DNA from 2 places in the Pseudarthrobacter siccitolerans genome. Region 1 is predicted to be linked to the other one. Evidence: predicted binding sites of a transcription regulator. Region 1 holds the regulator's gene; the other holds the start of a gene.
The links. The regulator HrcA, encoded in region 1, represses chaperone genes, less so after heat shock. The targets are predictions, from matches to a motif close to TTNGCACTCGNNNNNNNCGAGTGCNAA.
Positions count from the first base shown of each region.

Region 2: a site for HrcA is predicted at 4,533-4,559, ahead of groL (chaperonin GroEL). Genes of this name have one in related genera too.

Region 1 covers NZ_JAUSXB010000001.1:503,530-510,950, reverse strand. The annotation lists gene lepA (translation elongation factor 4) at 1-777, shown strand, start outside; gene hemW (radical SAM family heme chaperone HemW) at 814-2,043, shown strand; gene QFZ36_RS02355 (DUF4870 domain-containing protein) at 2,275-2,694, opposite strand; gene QFZ36_RS02350 (DUF3097 domain-containing protein) at 2,882-3,736, opposite strand; gene hrcA (heat-inducible transcriptional repressor HrcA) at 3,912-4,925, shown strand; gene dnaJ (molecular chaperone DnaJ) at 5,008-6,135, shown strand; gene QFZ36_RS02335 (16S rRNA (uracil(1498)-N(3))-methyltransferase) at 6,138-6,920, shown strand; gene QFZ36_RS02330 (GerMN domain-containing protein) at 6,931-7,421, opposite strand, start outside.
Region 2 covers NZ_JAUSXB010000001.1:3,678,775-3,686,195, reverse strand. The annotation lists gene QFZ36_RS17205 (ribonuclease HI family protein) at 1-1,061, opposite strand, end outside; gene QFZ36_RS17200 (ABC transporter substrate-binding protein) at 1,334-2,644, shown strand; gene groL (chaperonin GroEL) at 2,729-4,357, opposite strand; gene QFZ36_RS17190 (ABC transporter substrate-binding protein) at 4,720-6,000, opposite strand; gene QFZ36_RS17185 (cold-shock protein) at 5,997-6,203, opposite strand; gene QFZ36_RS17180 (LytR C-terminal domain-containing protein) at 6,407-7,045, opposite strand; gene QFZ36_RS17175 (DUF3263 domain-containing protein) at 7,097-7,421, opposite strand, start outside.

The DNA of each region.
Region 1 (7,421 bases):
CTCCACCTGGAAATCACCCGCGAGCGGCTCGAACGTGAATACAACCTGGACCTGATCTCCACCGCCCCCAACGTGGAGTACGAGGTCACGCTGGAGGACAAGAAGGTGGTCCATGTGACCAACCCCAGCGAATACCCCTCGGGCAAGATCTCCGAGGTCCGCGAACCCATGGTGTCCGCCACCATCCTGGCCCCGAACGAATTCGTCGGCGCCATCATGGAACTGTGCCAGAGCCGCCGCGGTGTGATGGGCGGCATGGACTACCTGTCCGAGGACCGGGTGGAAATCCGCTACCGCCTACCCCTGGCCGAGATCGTGTTCGACTTCTTCGACATCCTCAAGTCCAAGACCCGTGGCTACGGTTCCCTGGACTGGAAGGCCGACGGCGAGCAGGTTGCCGACCTCGTGAAGGTGGACATCATGCTCCAGGGTGAGCAGGTGGATGCCTTCTCCGCCATCACCCACCGCGACAAGGCTTACTCCTACGGCGTCATGATGACCACCAAGCTGCGCGAGCTTATTCCACGGCAGCAGTTCGAGGTGCCCATCCAGGCCGCCATCGGGTCCAGGATCATCGCCCGCGAAAGCATCCGCGCCATCCGCAAGGACGTCCTGGCCAAGTGCTACGGCGGTGACATCTCCCGTAAGCGCAAACTGCTGGAGAAGCAGAAGGAAGGCAAGAAGCGCATGAAGATGGTGGGCCGGGTCGAGGTCCCCCAGGAAGCCTTCATCGCCGCCCTCACTACCGACGAATCCAAGGACAAGGCCAAGAAGTAGTGATCACAGCGTCCGGCAACACCGGAGGCCCCAGCAATGCCTAGCACTCTTCCCCTCGGCGACCCGGCGCCGTCGGACGGTCTGCTGCCCGCCCAGGCAGTGGACGGTTCGGCGGACCGGGCGTTCGGCCTGTATGTTCACATTCCGTTCTGCGCCGTGCGCTGCGGCTACTGCGATTTCAACACCTATACGGCTACAGAACTGGGCGGCGGGGCGTCCCAGGACGCCTACGCTGGCACCGCTGCATCCGAGGTGACGATGGCAGCGAAGGTCCTCTCGGCGTCGGGCCTTCCTCCCCGCAAGTTGAGCACGGTGTTCTTCGGCGGGGGCACGCCCACGCTGCTTCCCGCGGAAGACCTTGCCGTGATCCTGCGGACGGCCATCGAGCAGTGGGGCATTGACGACGGCGCCGAGGTCACCACGGAAGCGAATCCGGACTCGGTCACCCCGGAATCCCTCGCGGTTCTGAAGGACGCAGGATTTACCCGCGTCTCCTTCGGCATGCAGTCCGCCGTCCCGCATGTCCTCAAAGTCCTGGACCGTACGCACACCCCAAGTCGCGTTCCCCAAGTAGTCCGCTGGGCACGGGAAGCCGGGCTGGCCGTGAGCCTGGACCTGATTTACGGAACGCCGGGCGAGTCTCTCGCGGACTGGCGCCACTCCCTGGAAACCGCCCTGTCCTACGAGCCCGACCACATCAGTGCCTACGCCCTGATTGTGGAGGACGGCACCAAACTCGCGGCCCAGATCCGCCGTGGTGAAGTCCCTGGCATTGATGACGATGACCACGCCGACAAGTATGAGCTTGCCGACCAGTTGATCACGGAAGCCGGCCTGGGCTGGTACGAGGTCAGCAACTGGGCCCGCACGCCGGAGCAGGCCTGCCGCCATAACCTCGCCTACTGGCGCGGCGATGACTGGTGGGGGATCGGGCCCGGTGCGCACTCCCACGTAGGCGGCGTCCGCTGGTGGAACGTCAAGCACCCCACGGCCTACGCCGGCCGCCTGGCCCAGGGTCTCTCGCCTGCTGCAGGCCGGGAAACGCTGGACCCGGAAACCCGGAACGTGGAGCGGGTGATGCTTGAGGCACGGCTGCACTCCGGGCTGGCAGTGTCCACGCTCGGTGCAGACGGCAGGCATGAGGTGGCCGGCCTGATCGCAGACGGCCTGGTGGAGCCGGCGGCAGCATTCCGGGGGCGGCTTGTCCTCACCCTCAAAGGCAGGTTGCTGGCCGATGCGGTGGTCCGCAGGGTCCTTCCGGACTGATCGTCCAACCCCGGCCTTGAAGCAGGCCCTGACGGGGTCGCTTCAGATCCGGCGTCCCGGTATCAAGGAACAGTTCGTTGCCGGCGGCAAGCGTGACGTGCGGCCGGTTGCTCGGAGCGGTGTGCGCGGCGAGGCTCGGCAGCCCGGCGTCGGCTAGCCCCGCCGCGGGGTGGGCCCACGCCGGCAGAGTTCCCTGGCCGAAGCGAAGCGAGGCTAGGGTGCCGGTGGGGACTACTTGATCCAGCGGAGGTTGTACTGGTACCGGTGCGGCTGCCCGCGGTTCACATGGATGCCGGCCGCCACGGAGAAGCAGGTCAGGGCAATCCAGATCAGCGTGGCGAGCACGGCAAAGATGTTGCCCACCACAGGCACAAACACCAGGATGTTGGCCACGACGGCAGCGATGGTGGGCGGCAGGCTGAAGTTCAGCGCTTCCTTGGACTCCTGGGCGGTGAAGGGGCCGCGGTCGCGGAAGATCAGGAAGATCAGGAGCGCAGGAACACAGCCCAGGATCCCGCCGAAGTGCGAGAGCGTGGCCCACTGCCTGTCCTCGCTGGCCGTCAGCGGCAGCGCATTCGCCGGGACGCCATGGTACTCCGAACGGCCCTGGCCGCCCTGGCTGTCCCTGTGATCACGTGCGTTTTCTGCCACAGTCTGTTCCTTCGAAAGTGCAATGGTGCTGACTAAGAATGCCGGTATCTGCTGCGGCCCTGCCATCGGCAGATACCGCAGTACCAAGAATACTTGGTGCAGGCGTCCGCGCCCGCCCTTTCCGCTGTCCCCGGCAACGAGGCCCGATGAAACCGCCAGACGGGCGCGGGTTGGGACCCTTGTCAGCTCAGGGAACGGTGAGGAAGTCGATCACTTCCTCCACCCTGCCCAGGAGCGACGCCTCCAGGTCCGCGTAGGTGCGCACGGCGCCCAGCAGTTTCTGCCAGCCCAGCCCGATGTCTTCCTTGGTGGCGTGCGGCCAGCCGAACGCCTTGAGGATGCCGGTCTTCCAGTCCTGCCCGCGGGGCACCTCGGGCCACCTCGCGATGCCCAGGACGGCCGGCCGGATCGCCTGCCAGACGTCAACGTAGGGGTGGCCCACTATCAGGACATTTCCCGCCGCACCGGGGGAGGCCATCACGGCGTCGGCAATGCGCGACTCCTTGGAGTCGGGCACCAGATGGTCCACGAGGACCCCGAGGCGCCGCCCGGGACCGGGCCTGAAATCGGCCACGGCCGCCGCCAGGTCATCAATGCCGTGCAGGGGTTCGACGACGATGCCCTCCACCCGGAGGTCGTCACCCCATACCTTCTCCACCAGTTCGGCGTCGTGCTTTCCCTCCACCCAGATGCGGCTCGCCTTGGCCACCTGTGCCCGTTGCCCCGCCACCCGGACCGAACCCGAGGCTGTCCTGCCGGCGGCCGGACCACTGCCCTGGGCCTGCTTCGGAACGGGCGGCATCAGCCGGATCGCCTGGCCTTCCAGGAGGAAACCGAAGCCCAGCCGGAAGGACCGGGAGTTGCCCCTGCGGTCCTCCAACGCCACCACATGCATGCCGCCCGATTTTTCCACCCGGGTCACTGCGCCAACCCAGCCGGACTGGACCTCCTCCAGCACCATTCCTCGCTCTACCGGCACTTCAGGCAGTTGCGTCCGTGCGGGCGCGCTCAGGTCCTGGGCTCCCCAGTTCTGGTATTGCATGGATTAACTCCGCTTCGTGCTGGATGCTGGCCCGGAATTTCGCCCGGAGCGGTACCAATGCTAACAACGGGGCGAGTCATAATAGACTGTTAGCACTTAGGCATGTCGAGTGCTAACCCCTGCGAGCTACGGTGCGGGCGGAACGGCTGCCCTGAACCCTGGATGGAGGTGGAGAGTGAGCGAGCCGCGCAAGCTGGAAGTACTGCGGGCCATCGTGGAGGACTACGTCCACTCCCGCGAGCCTGTCGGGTCCAAAGCCCTGGTGGAACGGCACCATCTTGGTGTCTCCAGCGCCACCATTCGCAACGACATGGCCGCCCTGGAGGACGAAGGGCTGATCACTGCTCCCCACACCAGCGCGGGCCGCATTCCCACGGACAAGGGCTACAGGCTCTTCGTGGACCAGATTTCCGCGGTGAAGCCGCTGTCCCAGGCCGAACGGCGGGCCATCCAGTCCCTGCTGGAAGGCGCTGACGATCTCGACGACGTCCTGGACCGCACGGTCCGGCTGCTGTCCCAGCTGACGAACCAGGTGGCAGTCGTCCAATATCCGCACCTCAACCGGGCAGTGGTCCGGCACATCGAATTTGTCCTCCTTGCACCACGGAAGGTGCTGGTGGTGCTCATCGCCAACAGCGGCAAGGTGGAGCAGCGGGTCATCGACGTCGGGCAGGACCTGGGCGACGACGCCATCGCCACGCTGCGAGCCCGTTTCCTGGGCTCCCTCGCCGGGACGGCACTGAGCCAGCTGGCGCAGTCGCTGCCCGCGGTGGTGTCCGGCGTTGCTCCCGCGCAGCGGCAGGCGGCCCAGGCGCTGGCCCATGGATTGGAAGCCCTGGCCCACAGCAGCCGGGAGGACCGGATGGTCATGGCCGGGACGGCAAACCTTGCCCGTTCCAACGTAGATTTTCCGCTCAGCATCGGCCCTGTCCTGGAGGCCCTGGAGGAACAGGTGGTAATGCTGCGGCTCCTGAGCGAGATGGCGCAGGACCACCGGGGGGTGGCCGTCAGCATCGGCCGCGAGAACCCCTACGACGGTCTGGCGGAGGCCTCGGTAGTCGCCACGGGGTATGGGCCCGACAGTGTCGCGAAAATCGGCGTGCTGGGCCCCACCCGGATGGACTATCCCACCACCATGGCAGCGGTCAGGGCCGTGGCCCGATATCTGTCACGGATTTTGGGACCCTGACCCGCACCGTTCAGCGCCCAGGCACGAACAGTAGTGCCCGCAGCACAACTGCAGGCAGAACAACAAGGAAGAGATACGAACTTTGAGCAGCCACTACGAAGTCCTTGGAGTCTCACCGGACGCTACCGGAGAAGAGATTAAGAAGGCCTACCGCAAGCTGGCCCGCACCCTCCACCCGGACGTTAATCCCGGGGAGGACGTTGCGGACCGGTTCAAGGCCGTGACCCACGCCTACGAAGTGCTCTCTGATCCCCAGAAGCGCCGGGTGTATGACACCACCGGCAACGAGAACGGCACGGACAACGGCTTCGGCGGCGGGGCTTACGCCGGCCAGGGCTTCGCGTTCCAGGACATTTTCGACACGTTCTTCGGGGCCGGTGGTTCCTCCGGCCCCGCATCGCGTGTCCGGCGCGGCCAGGACGCACTCATCAGCGTCCGGATCGAGCTCCGCGACGCCGTGTTCGGCGTCAACAAGAAGCTTGAAGTGGATACCGCGGTGGTTTGCCCCACCTGCGACGGCTCATGCTGCCGGCCTGGCACACACCCGGAGCGCTGCGATATCTGCGGCGGCAGCGGGCAGGTCCAGCGCGCGGTCCGGTCCATCCTGGGCCAGGTCATGACGGCCGCCCCGTGCGGCACCTGCGAAGGCTTCGGAACCGTCATCAAGGACCCCTGCAACGAGTGCAACGGGCAGGGCCGCATCCGCAGCCGGCGTTCGCTGACCATCAAGGTTCCCGCCGGCGTCGCGACCGGTACACGCATCCAGCTCACCGGCCAGGGCGAAGCCGGTCCTGCCGGCGGCCCCGCAGGCGACCTGTACGTTGAAATCCGCGTCAACAACGACGCCACCTATGTGCGGGAAGGCGACGACCTGCACGCCACCCTGAACATCCCCATGACGGCAGCTGCCCTGGGAACCGACGTCACGCTGGAAACCTTCGACGGTTCCCAGGAGATCGACGTGAAGGCAGGAACCCAGTCAGGCGAGATCATCACCTTGCGCGGGCTGGGTGTGACCCACCTGCGCGGTTACGGCCGTGGCGACCTGAAGGTCCACCTGCAGGTGGAGACTCCGGCGAAGCTGGACGCGGCGCAGGAGGACCTCCTCCGCCAGCTCGCCAAGCTTCGTGGCGAACAGATCACGGAGGGCAAGCTCGCCGCCAGCGGCGGTATGTTCGCCAAGCTCCGGGACCGGTTCGGTAACCTGTAGCGGTGAGCAACCCCGTCTTTTTCACGGCCCCCGGGTCCCTGGACCAGATGGCGCCCAAAGGCCGTTTCGTCCTCGAGGGACCGGAGGCCCGGCACGCGGTGACCGTTAAGCGGCTGGCTCCGGGAGAGCCCGTGGACATCGTCGACGGCGCCGGCACCCGGATGAGCGGCAAAGTGCTGGCCGCCTCCGCCGCCGGACTCGAGGTCGAATGCACATCCCTCGCGGTCGAGGACCGGCCCGGCGTCAGGCTGGTGCTGGTCCAGGCCCTGGCCAAGGGCGACCGGGATGAACTGGCCATCGAAACCGCCACCGAACTGGGGATCGACGCCGTCATCCCCTGGCAGTCCGAACGGTCCATTGTGCGCTGGAAGGGCGACCGGGCGGCCAAGGCCCACGCAAAGTGGCAGTCGGTTGTTACCGCGGCCGCCAAACAGGCAAGGCGCGCCTGGATCCCGGAGGTGCGGGCCGCCGTCGACACCGCTGGCCTCGCTGCTGTTGTGCAGGCGGCCGGCCTTGCCGTTATCCTGCACGAGGACGCCGTGCGTCCCCTGCGGGTGGTCCTGGAATCGTGGTTCTCAAGTGATGCTGCGGAAGGGCCGAGGGAAGTACTCCTGATCGTCGGCCCCGAGGGAGGCATCAGCCAGCGCGAGGTGACAAGACTCTGCGGCCAGGGCGCTGTGACCGCCCTCCTGGGACACCATGTCCTGCGCTCATCGACCGCCGGCCCGGCCGCCGTCGTCCTCGCCAGCGACATCCTCGGGCGCTGGGCGCAGCCCGCAGCCTGAACAGCCGCGGCTAGCGTACTTTGAAGCCCCGGGTGTCCTCGCTGCCGTTTTGCTGGCCATCGGGGTTCGAGGTTTGCCCCACGCGGAGTTCGTAATCCCCGGCAGGCAGGGTCAGCGCAAGCGTAAAGACTCCCGCCTGTGCAGGGTCCGCCGCAGCGGTGGTTTCGCCCGTCAGGAACGGCGTCTTGTTTCCATTCTCCCCGGAGCGCAGGATCTGCCAGCGGAGCTTGCCGCCGGCAGCCGTGCTCCGGCCGGTGATCTTGACGCTGCCGTCAGCCACCTCAACGTCTTCCTGTGGATCGATGATCCACACCGGAGCCACGAGCCCCGCCGTGCGCGCCATGAGGGACCCCAGCTGAACGTGGTTGAACGCCATGTAGTCGGTGTGCCCGTCCACCAGTATGCGTACGCGGATCTGCTGTCCGGAGTCGATCAGCCCGGAGCTGGCCGCAGCCGCCGTGGCCGTGTAGACCAGCTGCTGGATGGCCCGGGCTGCCATGT
Region 2 (7,421 bases), 3.2 Mb from region 1:
TGATGGAACCGCAGCCGCCACCGGTCGCCGTCCAGCACCCACAGCGAGCTTCGGAGCGTTGTGCCTGAGCGCGCGAAGCTCCGGTAGGTCAACAGGACCGCGGCGGGGCCGATCCGGTCCGCGCCAAGGATCTCAATGTCGGTCCGCTCGCCGGGATCTTCCTCGAGGGCCATCATCATGGCATCCCTGGTCCAGACCCGGCCCGAGCTGCCGATCTCCAGGAAGTCGGGGTGCAGGAGGACAGCTGTCCTGCCGATATCGCCGCGTACCAGGGGGCCCAGCAGTTCCCGCTCCAGCTCCTCCACCAGCGCTTCAGGCGGTGCCGTTTGGGCCTGGCCAGATGCCCCAGCCAGGTCAAAGGCCCCGTCGTCCAGCTGGGCAAAGTCCAGCTGCGCGAAGTCCTGCTGGCTGGTGGATTCCGGGCTGATGCTCTGGCGGGGAAGGGCCGGCTCCTGAGTCTTCCGCCCTGAGGCGGCCTGCTGCGCCAGCTCCTGCTGGCTGAAGAGGTCGGGTTCACGGGGTGGTGCTGCCAAAGTCTGGGCAGTGGCTGAAACGGCACCGGCTGCATGGGCTCCGGATGCGGAAAGGTGGTGGGTGCCGGGAAATCCCGGCCCGGAGCGGGCAGCCACCCCCTGCTGGTAGGCCGTGGCCGCGGCTCGCGCCCGCTCGTCCGCGGCTTCGTTCAGGTCATGCCCTGCGTGCCCCTTGACCCACTCGAACCTGTATTTCCGCCCCGCCAGTTCCCGGTCCAGTTCCTTGAGCAGGTCCACGTTCAGCACTGGCTTGCCATCGGCCTTCCGCCAGCCCTTACGTTTCCAGCCCGGCATCCACTTGGTGATCGAGTTGATGACGTACTGGCTGTCACAGAGGATGTGCAGGTCCTCCTGGGGCAGGTGGGCAGTAGCCCGCAGAAGATCAAGGACCGCCATCAGCTCACCCTGGTTATTGGTACCGTGAGGCCACCCGCCGGCGCGCCAGCAGTCGTCGTTCACGTACCAGGCCCAGCCCGCCGGGCCGGGGTTTCCCAAAGCCGAACCGTCGGCCGCTGCAGTAATCGTCACCGGTCCATCCTGCCAGAAGACGCCCGAAATGCGCTGGTCCCGGCCCTCCCACACCTCCCGCTGCAACGCGCGCCTGGCGACAGCTGCGGCCGCTCGCGCGGGCGCGCCCGCAAGGGAAAGCGTTTACCGAAAATGCTTGACGAAGGCATCGGGACACCGGCACAATCGGATGTCATACGAGAAAACGCTTTCTCGGATCCGGGCGAAGCAGGCGAAGTTGCCCTTCGCGGGCCAGGAGAATGTGTGGTCAACAGAACGAGAAAGGCACATCAATGACGATTCCAACCGGCAGGCGGGGAAAGATCCGGCTCGGCGCAGTGGCCATTGCCTTTTCCCTCCTCGCAACGGGCTGTGGCACGTCCGGCGGTTCCGGCAACAACGAGGAAGTCACCCTGCGGTTTGCCTGGTGGGGCAACGAGTACCTCAATTCCCAGACCGAAAAGGTCATTGACGCTTTTGAAGCGGAACACCCGAATATCAAGATCGAATCCGAGCCTGGTGAGTGGGCCAGCTACTGGGACAAGCTCGCCACCAAGACTGCGGCGAACGACGCGCCGGACGTCATCCAGATGGACCAGAAGTACATCGCCGAATACGGCGGACGCGGAGCCCTCCTTGATCTGTCCAAGCAGGACGGTATCGATACCTCCAAGCTGGACAAAGAAGGCTTGGCTTCCGGCCAGTACGACGACGCCCAGTACGGGATCAGCACCGGCCAAAACGCCTACGTCATCATGGCCAATTCCAAAGTCTTCGACGCAGCCGGCGTTCCCCTCCCGGATGACACCAAGTGGACCTGGGATGACTTTATGGCCACGGCCGCCAAGATCAGTGCCGCAGGCGACGGCAAGAACTACGGTGCGGCCTACGGCACCAATGAAGCCGACCTGATCATCTGGCTGCGGCAGCACGGCGAGAATCTTTATTCAGAGGACGGGAAGCTGGCCTTCGAAACGTCCACTGCTGCCTCGTTCTGGGAGCGCCTGAAGGAACAGCGAGATTCGAAGGCCAGTCCGCCGGCCACCGTCGCCACCGAGGACGCCGGTGCCGGACTGGAAGAAAGCCTCTTCGGCACCAACAGGGTTGGCATGGCCTGGTGGTGGACCAACCAGCTCGGATCGCTCGAGGCTACTACCGGCAGCAGGATTAAGATGCTCCGGGCACCCAGCGTTGACGGTTCTGCCGCTCAGAACGGCATGTACTACAAGCCCAGTATGTTCTGGTCCGCCTCCTCACGGTCAAAGCACCCCAAGGAAGCCTCGACGTTCATCAACTTTTTGGCCAACAGCCCCGAAGCCGGAGCGATCCTGATGACGGACCGCGGCGTCCCAACCAATTCAGAGATCGTCGAAGCCATCAAGCCCACTCTCAAGCCGGCGGACACCATGGTGGTCAGCTTCCTGAAGGATCTCGGCCCGGATATCAAGGGGGCTCCCCCAGTTCCCCCTGTAGGGGCCGGCAGCGTGCAGAACGTGGTCAAGCGGTACACCGATGAAGTCCTCTACGACAGGCTCACGCCGCAGGCAGCTGCTGACGCCTTCAAAAAGGAAGTTGAAGGAATGCTGGCCAGCGCCAGGAAGTAAAAAGGCTTCGAACGCAAAATGCGGCCCCCTCTTTCAAGGGGGCCGCATTTATGTTCTCGCGGGACCAGGCCCGGCAGGGAAGGCTTAGAAGCCGCCCATGCCGCCCATGTCGTCGCCGCCGCCAACCGGGGCAGCGTTCTTCTCGGGCTTGTCAGCCACGACTGCCTCGGTGGTGAGGAACAGGCCGGCAATGGAGGCCGCGTTCTGCAGGGCAGAGCGGGTTACCTTGACGGGGTCGTTCACACCGGCAGCCAGCAGGTCGACGTATTCGCCGGTTGCAGCGTTCAGGCCGTGGCCAGCGGGCAGGCCGCGGACCTTGTCAACCACAACGCCCGGCTCCAGGCCGGCGTTGAAGGCGATCTGCTTCAGCGGGGCGTCGATGGCAACGCGGACGATGTTCGCACCGGTTGCTTCGTCGCCGGAGAGCTGCAGGTTGGCGAATGCCTTGGCACCGGCCTGGATGAGGGCCACGCCGCCACCGGCGACGATGCCTTCTTCAACTGCAGCCTTGGCGTTGCGCACTGCGTCTTCGATGCGGTGCTTGCGCTCCTTGAGCTCAACCTCCGTTGCGGCACCGGCCTTGATGACTGCAACGCCGCCGGCCAGCTTGGCCAGGCGCTCCTGCAGCTTCTCGCGGTCGTAATCCGAATCGGAGTTCTCGATCTCGGCGCGGATCTGTGCCACGCGGCCGGCGATCTGGTCGGCGTCGCCTGCACCTTCGACGATGGTGGTCTCGTCCTTGGTGACAACAACCTTGCGTGCCTTGCCCAGGAGCTCCAGGCCGGCGTTCTCCAGCTTGAGGCCAACTTCTTCGGAGATGACCTGGCCGCCGGTGAGGACGGCGATGTCGGCCAGCTGCGCCTTGCGGCGGTCACCGAAGCCCGGAGCCTTGACGGCAACGGACTTGAAGGTGCCGCGGATCTTGTTGACGATCAGGGTGGCCAGGGCCTCGCCCTCGATGTCCTCTGCGATAATCAGCAGCGGCTTGTTGGACTGCATGACCTTCTCGAGGACAGCAACCAGTTCCTTGACGTTGGAGATCTTCGAGTTGACGATCAGGATGTACGGATCCTCGAGGACCGTTTCCTGGCGCTCGGCGTCAGTGACGAAGTAGGCGGAGATGTAGCCCTTGTCGAAGCGCATGCCTTCGGTGAGCTCAAGCTCCAGGCCGAAGGTGTTGGACTCCTCGACGGTGATGACGCCTTCCTTGCCAACCTTGTCCAGGGCTTCGGCAATGAGGGCACCAATTTCTTCGTCGCCGGCGGAGATGGATGCCGTAGCGGCGATCTCTTCCTTGGTTTCGATTTCCTTGGCGGAGTTCAGCAGCTCGGCGGTGACGGCTTCAACAGCCTTCTCGATGCCGCGCTTGAGGGACAGCGGGTCGGCGCCGGCAGCAACGTTGCGCAGGCCTTCCTTCACCAGTGCCTGTGCCAGCACAGTAGCGGTGGTGGTACCGTCGCCAGCGACGTCATCGGTCTTCTTGGCAACTTCCTTGACCAGCTCGGCGCCGATCTTCTCGTAAGGATCGTCCAGCTCGATCTCCTTGGCGATGGAAACACCATCGTTGGTGATCGTGGGGGCGCCCCACTTCTTCTCGAGGACGACGTTGCGTCCACGCGGGCCGAGGGTGACCTTAACGGCGTCGGCGAGGATGTTCAGTCCCCGCTCAAGGCCGCGGCGTGCCTCTTCATCAAATGCAATGATCTTGGCCATAACGGCAATAGTCCTTTCGGGACAGTCGTTAAGAATGAACCTTCGCTGCAGTGCCCGCGACGGACGATCCTTCGCCGTTGGCCTCTGTATGCCTCCGGGTGCGGATCTCACTCCAGTTAGGTGTTTCTTCGCTCCTCGACCGGTGCAGCGCGCCGCAGGCCGGAACCAGCTTTGCTTAGCAGTCGGTACGTCAGAGTGCTAACTCAATAATTAGCACTCCCCACGTGAGAGTGCAAGCGAAAGAAGCCGGACAGTCTCCCTGTTTAGCCCACGGCGAAGCCGGGCCAACGGCGAAGCCGGGCCAACAGCGAAGCCGGGCCAACAGCGAAGCCGGGCCAACAGTGAGGCCGGGCCCGGGCGGGTCAGCCTGCAGCCCGCCCGGCAGTCTCCCGGCCGCTGGGCGCAGGATTGTTGTCCGCCCCATAGGTGTAGACGGTGAAGGTGGCGGTGGTGATGTCCCCATTGGCGTCGAAGGCAACCGGGCCCGACACGCCGTCGTAATTAATATCCGGGCCGGACATCAGCCCTGCCCGGCAGTCCTTGTAGGTGAGGCAGGCGTCGGCCGCCGGTTTCCCGGTGGATCCTTCCACCGTTCCTCCGGAAGCAGCGATCAGGTTGGCGGCGATGGAGCGGCCCGCGTCGTCCTGCGCCCGGGCGGCAGCCAAGGCAGCAACGGTCACGGCGTCATAGGCCTCGGCCGCAAAGGATACATCCTTCAGGCCCGGATCCACCGTGAGCAGCCTGGCCTGGAAGTCCGCCTCGGGGAGCTGCCCGGCAACCACCGAGCGGGCGCCGTCGAGTGACTTGGCCGGCAGGCGGGAGCCGTATCGCGCGAAGGCGCCGTCGCTGAGGATGATCCGTTTCCCGTCCACGCCGGCATTGCCCAGTTCGGCCAGGGCGCCCTGCGCACCATCCCGGGCGATGACTATTACCGCGTCCGCGTTGGCCCTGTCCACGGCAGCAGCGGCACTGCCCGCCTCGCCCGGCTTGAAGCCGGCAGTGGCGGCCACTGCCAGGCCGGCCTCCCCGGCAGAGGCGGCGACGGCGGCAGACAAGTCCTTGCCGTAGGAGCCTTCCTGGTACATCACCGCAACAGTGTTGGCGCCGGCGTCCTTGGCGAGCTTCACGAGGACGGGGCCTTGCGCCACGTCGGCAGCTGCGGTCCGGAAGTAATAGCCGCCGCTGTTGGCGGTGCTCAGCCCGGCGGCCGTGTTGGCAGGCGAGATCAGCGGAGTCCGGGCGCGGGAGAGGATGTCGATGGCGGCGGCGGCGTGGCTGGAATCGGTGGGGCCGATGACAACGTCAGCCTTAGCGGCAACGAGGGCCTGGGCCTGCCCGGCCGCATCCTGCCCGGATCCGGTGGGAAGGAGCTCCACCGGCTTGCCTTTATGGCCGCCGGCGGCATTGATCTCCTGCACTGCGAGCTTGGCGGCCGCCAGCTGCGGTGCGTTCAGGAAGGCGTTGTCGCCGGTGCTGTCCAGGATCAGCCCCACCCTCAAAGTGCCGTCTCCGGACGCCTCCACAGGTTCCACCCGCGCATTGCCGGTGGCGCCGGAACAGGCTGCCAGGGCCAGGATAGAACAGGCCGCCGCGGCCAGGACCGTCCGGCGGATGTCCACGGGACGCAGGAAAGCGGTGTTCACTCGGCCGGCCGGACGCTTTCGGCCTGCGGGCCCTTCTCGCCTTCGCCCACCTCGAGCTCCACGCGCTGGCCTTCGTCGAGGGCCCGGTAGCCTTCGCCCTGGATTGCGGACCAGTGGACAAAGACGTCATCGCCCGTGCCGTCGACGGTAATGAAGCCGTAGCCCTTTTCCGCGTTGAACCATTTGACGGTTCCCAGTGCCATGTCCGACCACTCTTTCAATTGTGTCCGGGCGTCCCCGCCGCTGTGCCGGCTGGCCCGGACCGAACCTGAAAATCACTCTAGCCAACTCAATGGCGGCCGGAGCGGGACGGCTCCGGGACAACCGGCAATAGTTATTCAGGCGTAACAGCCGGTACCCAGGCAGGGACATCCCCGTGCTGTTTGCCCATAAAGACAATTGCTGTTTATCGGTAACCGGGGCCGAGCACCACAACCAGGGGTACCTGGAATTCGGTACTGTTCACCATCGTGGGAATACCCAGGAGGTCCGCCAGGGCCTGGGCGCCGGCGAGTTGGCCTGCTCCCGAGTAGAAGATGATGGAGGTTCGCTGCGGGGAGCCGGACCAGTTGCCCACCTGCCCCAGCGTCCAGCCATCAGCCTGGACCGTGCCGCCAACCCGGCTGGCCAGCCCTGCTGTCCCCGTGGCGTTGTAAATGGCAACGCCTTGCGCCTTGTTGATCAAGGCCGGGGCCGTGGCAGATGCGCTCGGCTCCGGTTCGGCCTCGGCACTCGGTTCGGGTTCAACCGAAGCGGAGGGGTGTGCTTCGGTTGAGGGGGACGTGTCCGGAGTCGCCGAAGGCGTGGAACCGGTGCCGGCCAGTGGCGCTGCCTCCTGGCTGACGGATGCCTGGTCGCCGGCGGTGCTGAAACCGAGCTTCGGGAGGATCAGGAAGGACACCAGTCCGATGGCCAGTGCGGCTACGCCCACCGCAAGGATCGGCCACAACCGTACCCGGGAAGGGGCGGAAGCCGTGCGGTGGACACCTTGTCGCGAAGCAGTCTCCGGGACCTTGTCGAATTCATCGCGGGCGTATCTGGTCATGGTGGATGACATCCTTGTTGGTTTGCTGCTGGAGGGCACAGCGGGAGCGTCTTACGCGTCGGACCCCAGGCGCCGTGCGGTACGGGCACGGTGACGCGACGTACGTAGTCTACGCAATCGCTTGACCAGCATGGGATCGTGGGCCAGTGCGTCCTCGGTATCGATGAGGGCATTCAGCAGCTGGTAGTAGTGCGTCGCAGACAGGTCAAAGAGCTCCCGGATGGCCTGTTCCTTGGCCCCGGCGTACTTCCACCATTGCCGCTCCAGGGCAAGCATCTGCTGGTCCCGCTCGCTCAGCGGCGAGTCACGGAGCGTAAAGTCGGCCAGGAGCGAATGCCGTGGTTCCTGCTCCGGCAGGTGCTCCCGAGCTGGTTCC